Regions from separate parts of the Streptomyces sp. NPDC017095 genome, predicted to be linked through region 1. Evidence: riboswitches for the same ligand, from Rfam matches in the RefSeq annotation. Region 1 holds a riboswitch; each other region holds the start of a gene.
The links. A riboswitch is a leader RNA that binds a small molecule or an ion and turns the genes downstream of it on or off. The one in region 1 is predicted to bind thiamine pyrophosphate.
Positions count from the first base shown of each region.

Region 1 (3,199 bases):
CCCCCTCCACCGCGTGCCGCATCGCCGCGGCCATCCGCTCCGGCTCCTGCGCCCGCGTCACCGCCGACGCCAGCATCACCCCCGCGCAGCCCAGCTCCATGGCCAGCGCCGCGTCGGACGCCGTGCCGGCCCCCGCGTCCAGGATCACCGGCACGCGCGCGTGCTCCACGATGAGCTGGAAGTTGTGCGGATTGCGGATGCCGAGCCCGGAGCCGATCGGCGAGCCGAGCGGCATGACGGCGGCGCACCCGGCGTCCTCCAGCCGGCGCGCGAGCACCGGATCGTCGTTGGTGTACGGCAGCACCGTGAACCCGTCGTCGACCAGCGTCTCCGCCGCCTCCAGCGTCTCCACCGGATCGGGCAGCAGCGTCCGCTCGTCGGCGATCACCTCCAGCTTCACCAGGTCCGTGCCGAGCGCCTCCCGGGCCAGCCGGGCGGTCAGCACGGCCTCGCCGGCCGTGAAACAGCCCGCCGTGTTCGGCAGCACCCGGATGCCGAGCCGTTCCAGCACCGAGAGCACCGAGCCGTGCACGGAAGGGTCCACCCGCCGCATCGCGACGGTCGTCAGCTCCGTGCCGGAGGCGACCAGCGCCCGTTCCAGCACCTCCAGGCTGGGCGCCCCGCCCGTGCCCATGATCAGCCGGGAGGAGAAGGCCAGGTCACCGAGGACCAGCGGATCGTCGGCCATGGCTCAGCCTCCCTGTACGGCGGTGAGGACCTCGACGCGGTCGCCCTCGGCGAGCGCGGTCGCCGCCCACCGCGCCCGCGGGACGACGGTCTCGTTGACGGCGGCGGCCACCCCGCGCGGCGCCGCGGTGAGCGTGCGCACCAGGGCGTCCAGTGCGGTGCCCGGCGCGACACGGCGGGGTTCGCCGTTGACGGAGATGGTCACGGAGGTGCTCATACGGGCTGCTCCTGCTGTTCCGGGCGGGCGGCACCGAAGCGCCGGGGAGTGAAGGGACGTGCCTCTTCGGGGAGTTCGCCGGTGGTCAGGGTGTGCGCCAGGACGTCCCCGGTGACCGGCGTGAGCAGCACCCCGTTGCGGTGGTGACCGGTGGCCAGCAGCAGCCCGGCCAGGCCGGACGGGCCGAGCAGCGGCGCGTTGTCGGGGGAGCCGGGGCGCAGTCCGGCCCGGGTCTCGGTGAGCGGCAGCTCGGTGATGCCGGGCACCAGCTCGTGGGCGTCGCGCAGCAGCTCGTACACGCCGCCGGCCGTGACCGTCGTGTCCCAGCCCAGCTCCTCGCTGGTGGCGCCGACGACCAGCTCGCCGTTCTCCCGGGGCACCAGATAGACGTGGCCGCCGCGCACCACGGCCCGTACGGTCCGGCTCAGGAACGGCGCGTACCGGGGCGGCACGGTCAGCCGCAGCACCTGCCCCTTGACCGGCCGGACCGGCGGCGACAGCTCCCGCGGCACGCCCGCGAGGCGGCCGCTCAGGCTGCCGGCGGCGAGCACCACCTGCTCCGCGCGCAGCCCGGTGCCGTCCGCCGTGGTGACGCCGGCGGCCCGGTCCGCGACCACGTCCAGGCGCTCCGCCCGGTCGCGGTGGAACACCACACCGGTCCGCTCGCACGCGGCGACCAGGGCCGCGGCCAGCCGGCGCGGGTCGATCTGGTGGTCGCCGTCGACCCGCAGCCCGCCGCGCACCCCGGGCGCCAGCATCGGTTCCAGGCGCCGGCACTCCCGCCCGGACAGCCACTGCGCCGCCAGACCGCAGCGCTGCTGGAGCGCGTGCAGTTCGCGCAGGTGGGCCCGGTCGTCGGCGTCCAGCGCCACGGCGAGGGTGCCGCAGCGCCGGTAGCCGAGGTCCTGGCCGGTCAGCGCGGTCAGCTCGGCGGCGAACTCCGGATAGCGGCGGGCCGACTCCAGGTTCAGCCCGAGCAGTGTCTCCTCGCCGTAGTGCAGCTCGGTGACCGCGGCCAGCATCCCGGCCGCCACCTGCGCGGCGCCGCCCCCGGGCGCGGGGTCCACGACGGCTGTGGCGAGCCCGCGCTGCGCCGCGCGCCAGGCCGTGACCAGGCCGATGATTCCGCCCCCGATGACGAGGACGTCGGACGTACGTGACGACATGGGCGGTGAGCCCCTCCCTTCGCCGGCATGACCCGGATCAGGTTCGTACGGTCGGAGGCCGCGAGCCTCCCTCTCAGCCCGGTCGTCCGGGCTCCCGCGAGTGCTTGTACGGTGGCCACCCTAGCCCGCACCCCTCCTCACCCGTAAGGGAGCCCCGTTCCATGGCCCGGTCGCTCGACGGACTCGCCTTCGCCCCCGTGTCGGACCAGGACCCGGGCCAGGTGGGCACCGCCACCCGGTTCGCGTACCACGAGCGGGACGGCGCCGTCTGGGCCGAGTACGCGGGCGGCGACGTGGTGCGCGGCCATCTGGTCGGCACCCGCGAGGGCGACCGGCTGGACTTCCGGTACGTGCAGCTCAGGACCGACGGGACGACCGCCTCCGGGCACTGCGTGTCCACGGTCGGGGAGCTGCCGGACGGGCGGCTGCGGCTGACGGAGACCTGGGAGTGGGAGTCCGGTCCGGGCGCCGGCACGAGCGTTGTGGACCAGGTCACCGAGCACGCCCGCTGACTGACGTTCCGTCATGTGTCTAAGGTGACCGGGTGAGCGAGCAGACAGCACAAGAGGGCACGTCACCGGGGCCGCGCGTGGTCGTCGTCGGCGCGGGCATGGCCGGGGTGCAGACCGCCGTGGCCCTGCGGGAACAGGGCTTCCGGGGCCGGGTGACCGTCATCGGCGCCGAACCCCACCAGCCCTACGACCGGCCGCCGCTGTCCAAGGCGGTCCTGCTCGGCAAGGCCGAGGACTCCGCCTTCGACGTCGACTTCGAGTCCCTCGGGGTCGAACTGCGGCTCGGCTGCGCGGTGCGCGGCCTGCGGGCGGACGCACGCGAGCTGGACACCGAGGCGGGCCCGGTGCCCTACGACGTCCTGGTCCTCGCCACCGGCGCCGAACCGGTCACGCTGCCCGGCACCGAGGGCGTGCCCGGCGTGCACCTGCTGCGCACCCTGGACGACGCCGGCCGGCTGCGGCCCGTGCTGGCCCGGCAGCACGACGTCGTCGTCGTGGGCGCCGGCTGGATCGGCGCCGAGTTCGCCACCGCCGCCCGCGAGGCCGGCTGCGCGGTGACCGTCGTGGAGGCCGCCGGCCGGCCGCTGGCCGGCGCCCTGCCCGCCGAGGCCGCCGCG
Region 1 is NZ_JBIROU010000011.1:125,174-128,372, reverse strand. It holds gene ACH4OA_RS22930 (thiazole synthase) at 1-688, opposite strand, end outside; gene thiS (sulfur carrier protein ThiS) at 692-904, opposite strand; gene thiO (glycine oxidase ThiO) at 901-2,070, opposite strand; TPP riboswitch at 2,068-2,178, opposite strand; gene ACH4OA_RS22915 (hypothetical protein) at 2,232-2,582, shown strand; gene ACH4OA_RS22910 (NAD(P)/FAD-dependent oxidoreductase) at 2,615-3,199, shown strand, end outside.

Region 2 (3,199 bases), on a different contig from region 1:
AGGTGAACAGGAACACCATCAGGGCGGCGGCGGCCACGGCGGGCCCGAGCGCGGGCAGCGTGACCTTGCGCCAGGCCGTCAGCGGGGAGGCGCCCAGCATCCGCGCGGCCTCCTCCTGCCGGGGATCGAGCTGCGCCCACAGGCCGCCGACCGTGCGGACGACGACCGCGTAGTTGAAGAAGACGTGGGCCAGCAGGATCGCCCACACCGTGGTGTCCAGCCGTACCCCCCACAGCTCGTCCAGCAGGCCGCCCCGGCCGACCAGCGCCAGGAAGGCGCTGCCGGCGACGACGGTGGGCAGCACGAACGGGACCGTGACGACGGCCCGCAGCAGGTGCCGGCCGGGGAAGTCGAGGCGGGCGAAGACATAGGCGGCGGGCAGCGCGAGCAGCAGGGTGAGCGCGGTGGAGGCGAGCGCCTGCCAGGTGGTGAACCACAGCACCTGCCGCAGGTCCGGCTGGGTGACGACGTCCGCGATCCGGCCGAGGTGCCAGGTGCCGTCCGTCTTCAGCCCGCGCGCGACGATCGCGGCGACCGGCCAGGCGAAGAACACGGCGAAGAACGCGACGGGCAGGGCCATCAGCCCCAGCCGCGCCGCGCTCCCGCGCCGGGTCCGGGCTACTTCAGTACGAGCGAGGTCCACGACTTGACCCACTGGTCGCGGTTGGCGGCGATCTTCCCGGGGGCCAGGGTCCGCGGGTCCTTCGCCGCCGGACCGTACCGCGTGAACTCGGCCGGCACCTTCGCGCCCTTCACCACCGGGTAGACGAACATGTTCAGCGGCATGTCCTCCTGGAACTGCCTGGTGAGCAGGAAGTCGAGGAGCGCCTTGCCGCCCTCGGGGTTGCGGGCGCCGGCCAGCAGCCCGGCGTACTCGGTCTGCCGGAAGCAGGTGCCGTACGCCACGCCGGTCGGGGCGGTTGCGGGCCGCTTCTTGGCGTAGATCACCTCGGCGGGCGGGGAGGAGGCGTACGACACGACGAGCGGCCGGTCGCCGCCGGCCTTCCTGCCCTCGGAGGAACCGGAGAACTCCTGGTAGTAGGCCTGCTCCCAGCCGTCGACGACCTTGACGCCGTTGGCCTCGAGCTTCTTCCAGTACCCCTCCCAGCCGTCGTCGCCGAACGCGGCGGCGCTGCCGAGCAGGAAGCCGAGGCCGGGCGAGGAGGTGGCCGCGTTCTCGGTGACGAGGAGGTCCTTGTACCGGGGCGCGGCGAGGTCGGCGAAGGTCCGCGGCGGGGTCAGCTTGTGCTCGCTGAAGTAGGCCTTGTCGTAGTTGACGCAGATGTCGCCGGTGTCGACGGGCGTGACGCGGTGCCCGGCCTGGCCGGCGCGGTCCGCGGGCGGGATCGCGGCGGAGCCCTTCGCCTCGTACGGCTGGAACAGGCCGTTGTCCAGGGCCCGGGAGAGCAGGGTGTTGTCGACGCCGAAGAAGACGTCGCCCTGCGGGTTGCCCTTGGTCAGGATCGCCTTGTTGACGGCCTGTCCGGCGTCGCCGTCCTTGAGGACCCGCAGCTTGTACCCGGACCGCTTCTCGAAGTCCTTGACGACGCTTTTGGAGACGGCCCAGGAGTCGTGGCTGACCAGGGTGACGGTCTTGGCGCGGGCGGAGTCCCCGGTGTCCGACGACCCGCACCCGGAGAGGGCCAGCAGGCCGAGACCGGCCGCCGCGGCCACGAGGGTCTTGGTGTGCACGTGAAGTGTCCTCCTGGAGTGGGCCAGGAAGAGACGCGGCCCTGTCCGGGGCTCCGCGGAGACCCGGACAGGGCGCAACAGCTTGAGTGGTGACCGAACTTCCTACCCAGAATGACCTGGGCGAGGTTCAGAGGGTCTGCGGCCCGGTGCCGCACTCTCAGCGCTGTGGCGCTCCCCTGTCGGAATATGAAGATATGTGGACGTGGTCAGATTACCGTTCGGTGGCCGCGAGCTGACCACAGGCTCCGTCGATCTCCTGACCGCGGGTGTCCCGGATGGTGACCGGCACCCCGTGCGCGGCGATGGCCTCCACGAACGCCTTCTCGTCCGCCGGCCGCGACGCGGTCCACTGGGAGCCCGGCGTCGGGTTCAGCGGGATCAGGTTGACGTGCACGGGCCTGCCCTTGAGCAGCCGGCCGAGCCGGTCGCCGCGCCAGGCCTGGTCGTTGATGTCGCGGATCAGCGCGTACTCGATCGACAGCCGGCGTCCGCTCTTCGCGGCGTACTCGAACCCGGCGTCCAGCACCTCGCGGACCTTCCAGCGGGTGTTCACCGGGACGAGGGTGTCGCGCAGCTCGTCGTCGGGGGCGTGCAGGGAGATCGCCAGCCGGCACTTGAAGTCCTCGTCGGCGAACCGGTGGATGGCCGGCACCAGGCCCACGGTGGAGACGGTGATCCCGCGCTGGGAGAGGCCGAGCCCGTCCGGGGCCGGGTCGGTGAGCGCCCGGATGGCACCCACGACCCGCTTGTAGTTGGCGAGCGGCTCGCCCATCCCCATGAAGACGATGTTGGACAGCCGCGCCGGACCGCCCGGCACCTCGCCGTCGCGCAGCGCCCGCATGCCGTCCACGATCTGGTGGACGATCTCGGCGGTGGACAGGTTCCGGTCGAGACCCGCCTGGCCGGTGGCGCAGAACGGGCAGTTCATCCCGCAGCCGGCCTGCGAGCTGATGCACATGGTCACCCGGTCCGGGTACCGCATCAGCACGGACTCCACCAGGGTGCCGTCGAACAGCCGCCACAGCGTCTTGCGCGTGGTCCCCTGGTCGGTGGACAGATGCCGGACGACGGTCATCAGCTCCGGGAACAGCGCTTCCTGCAGCTTGGCGCGCGAACCGGCGGGGATGTCGGTCCACTGCTCGGGGTCGTGCGCGTACCGCGCGAAGTAGTGCTGCGCGAGCTGCTTGGCGCGGAACGGCTTCTCCCCGACCTCGGCCACCGCGTCCTTGCGCTCGGCGGGCGTGAGATCGGCGAGATGCCGCGGCGGCTTCTTGGCTCCGCGCGGGGCGACGAAAGTGAGTTCTCCGGGCTTAGGCATGGCGTTACCAGTGTCGCAGATCGACCCGGGTGTCCCGGAGAGATGTCGGGGAGGCGTGCCTCACCATCTCACCGGCAGGGACTCCGGGCCCCGGAGCAGGCCCCGGCGGTGGAAGGGCACGTCCTCGGGAGGTACGGCCAGGCGGATGCCGGGGAAGCGGGCGAGCACCGAGCCGATCATGATCTCGGC
Region 2 is NZ_JBIROU010000010.1:232,737-235,935, reverse strand. It holds gene ACH4OA_RS21925 (iron ABC transporter permease) at 1-580, opposite strand, end outside; gene ACH4OA_RS21920 (thiamine ABC transporter substrate binding subunit) at 619-1,692, opposite strand; TPP riboswitch at 1,774-1,880, opposite strand; gene rlmN (23S rRNA (adenine(2503)-C(2))-methyltransferase RlmN) at 1,904-3,010, opposite strand; gene ACH4OA_RS21910 (cytochrome P450) at 3,071-3,199, opposite strand, start outside.
Region 2: it holds a riboswitch for thiamine pyrophosphate, as region 1 does, so the genes downstream of both, ACH4OA_RS21920 (thiamine ABC transporter substrate binding subunit) here and thiO (glycine oxidase ThiO) in region 1, are expected to answer to the same signal.

Region 3 (3,199 bases), on a different contig from region 1:
ATACACCCGGTTGCCGGAGGCCGCGAACTCCTTCGACTTCTGCGCCATGCCCTCCTCGATCTCGGTCCGGCTGCCCCCGTGCTCACGCCGGATGTCCTGCGAGATCTTCATGCTGCAGAACTTCGGACCGCACATGGAGCAGAAGTGGGCCGTCTTGGCGGGCTCGGCCGGCAGGGTCTCGTCGTGGAACTCACGTGCCGTGTCGGGGTCCAGGGCGAGGTTGAACTGGTCCTCCCACCGGAACTCGAAGCGGGCGTCGGACAGGGCGTCGTCCCACTCCTGGGCACCGGGGTGCCCCTTGGCGAGGTCCGCCGCGTGCGCGGCGATCTTGTAGGTGATGACACCGGTCTTGACGTCGTCCCGGTTGGGCAGGCCCAGGTGCTCCTTGGGCGTGACGTAGCAGAGCATCGCCGTGCCCCACCAGGCGATCATCGCGGCACCGATACCGGAGGTGATGTGGTCGTACGCCGGCGCGACGTCGGTGGTCAGCGGGCCGAGCGTATAGAACGGAGCTTCATCGCAGATCTCCTGCTGGAGGTCGATGTTCTCCTTGATCTTGTGCATCGGGACGTGCCCGGGGCCCTCGATCATCGTCTGTACGTGGAACCGTTTGGCGATCCGGTTGAGTTCCCCGAGCGTCCGCAACTCGGCGAACTGCGCCTCGTCGTTGGCGTCCGCGATCGACCCCGGCCGCAGTCCGTCGCCCAGCGAGTAGGTGACATCGTAGGCGGCGAGGATCTCGCACAGCTCCTCGAAGTTCTCGTACAGGAACGACTCCTTGTGGTGCGCCAGGCACCACGCGGCCATGATCGAGCCGCCGCGCGAGACGATCCCGGTCTTGCGGTTGGCGGTGAGGGGGACGTACGCGAGCCGGACGCCCGCGTGGACGGTCATGTAGTCCACGCCCTGCTCGGCCTGCTCGATGACGGTGTCCTTGTAGATCTCCCAGGTCAGCTCCTCGGCCCTGCCGTCGACCTTCTCCAGGGCCTGATAGAGCGGCACCGTGCCGATGGGGACGGGGGAGTTGCGCAGCACCCACTCGCGGGTGGTGTGGATATTGCGCCCGGTGGACAGATCCATGACCGTGTCGGCGCCCCAGCGGGTCGCCCAGGTCATCTTGTCGACCTCCTCTTCGATGGAGGACGTCACGGCGGAGTTGCCGATGTTGGCGTTGACCTTCACCAGGAACCGCTTGCCGATGATCATCGGCTCGATCTCCGGATGGTTGACGTTGGCCGGCAGCACCGCCCGGCCCGCCGCGATCTCCTCGCGGACCACCTCGGGAGAGACGTTCTCCCGGAGGGCCACGAACTCCATCTCCGGCGTGATGTCGCCCCGGCGGGCGTACGCGAGCTGCGTGACCGCCTGGCCGTCGCGGCCCCGCCGAGGCTGCCGGGGACGTCCGGGGAAGACCGCGTCCAGGTTCCGCAGTCCGCCGCGCGGCGAGGTGTGCTTGATCCCGTCGTCCTCGGGACGGACCGGACGGCCCGCGTACTCCTCGGTGTCGCCACGGGCGATGATCCAGTTCTCCCGCACCGGTGACAGCCCCCTGCGGACGTCCGTGTCGACGAGTGGATCGGTGTACGGGCCCGAGGTGTCGTACAGCGTGACCGACTGCCCGTTGGTGAGATGCACCTGACGGACCGGTACGCGCAGGTCGGGGCGCGAGCCTTCGACATACGCCTTGTGCCAGCCGATGGACTTCCCGGCCTCCGGGGACTTCTCGTCCTGGACGGAGGCAGGCGTGCGTGCGTCCTTGTTGGTCATGAGACCTACTCCCTACGCCGGCATTACCCGGTAACAGGTTCGGCGGTCGACGCAGCGGTTCCCGTCTGCCGACATTCCCCGTGGACCATCGCTCGTTCCACGTGAAACATCGCGTCTACGGAGGTCAGCGCCCTCTCAGCCCGGTGCTCCGAGCTCCCGCGTGTGCAAAGGTGCCTCCACGCTAGCGTCATGTGTGGCGCGCTGAACAGTGGGCCCCCACCCGTTCTTGGGATGATCTGGCGGTGACCAGGATGGAGCAGTACCCGCACCAGCCGCCCGGGCCGCGCCGTCAAGACGGCTCGGAAGGGGGCGCCGGCCCCGGCCACGGAACCCCGGAGGGCGGCCGTGCAGCCGGGGAAGGCGGCGGTGAAGCCTTTGACGGGGGCCGTGACGTCTTCGCCGGGGGCCATGGAGCCCCCGTCGACGGCCGTGAAGCCGGTCGTGCGCACGGTCACTCGCACGGGCACAGCCACAGCCACGGTCCTGCGGCCCCGGTCTCCCAGCACCTGCGCAAGGTGATCGCGGCGATCCTGGTGCCCTTCACCGCGGCGGTGCTGGTCGGACTCGTGGTGCTCTGGCCCGGAGACGCCCCGTCCCACAAGCGCACCGGCGTCGGCTTCGACCGGCAGACCCAGCAGGCCACGGTCACCCGGGTCACCGAACTGAGCTGCACGGCGGCGAATGCCTCCGGTGTCCCGCCGACCGGCGACACGTCCACCGCCGAGGGCAGTTCGGCGCAGCAGCAGGCCGACGGGACCTGCAAGAAGGCGACCATCCGGGTGGACACCGGCAAGGACAAGGGCCGTACGTTCACCGAGATCGTGCAGCCGGACCAGCCGCGCCAGCTCCACCAGGGCGAGAAGGTCGTGGTCGCCTACGAGCCCTCGGCCCCGAAGAACCTGCAGTACGCGGTGACCGATGTGAACCGGACGTTCCCCATGGCCCTGCTCGCGGGTGTCTTCGCGGTGGCCGTGGTCGTGGTGGGCCGGCTGCGCGGTGTCATGGCCCTGGTCGCGCTGGCCGTCAGCTTCCTGGTGCTGACGCTGTTCATCCTGCCGGCGATCCTCCAGGGCGGGGACCCGCTGCTGGTGGCCGTGGTCGGGTCGAGCGCCATCATGCTGATCGCCCTGTACATGTGCCATGGCCTGTCGGCCCGTACGTCGGTGGCGGTGCTCGGCACGCTGATCTCGCTGTCGCTGATCGGCGGGCTCGGCTCGCTCTTCATCGGCTGGGCGGCGCTGACCGGCAACACGGACGACAGCACCGGTCTGATCCACGGTCTGTACCCGTCGATCGACATGAGCGGCCTGCTGCTGGCCGGTGTCATCATCGGTTCGCTCGGCGTCCTGGACGATGTGACGGTCACCCAGACCTCGGCCGTCTGGGAACTGCACGAGGCGAACCCGTCGATGGGCTGGCGCGGGCTGTACCG
Region 3 is NZ_JBIROU010000003.1:488,283-491,481, reverse strand. It holds gene thiC (phosphomethylpyrimidine synthase ThiC) at 1-1,767, opposite strand, end outside; TPP riboswitch at 1,760-1,937, opposite strand; gene ACH4OA_RS08350 (YibE/F family protein) at 2,019-3,199, shown strand, end outside.
Region 3: it holds a riboswitch for thiamine pyrophosphate, as region 1 does, so the genes downstream of both, thiC (phosphomethylpyrimidine synthase ThiC) here and thiO (glycine oxidase ThiO) in region 1, are expected to answer to the same signal.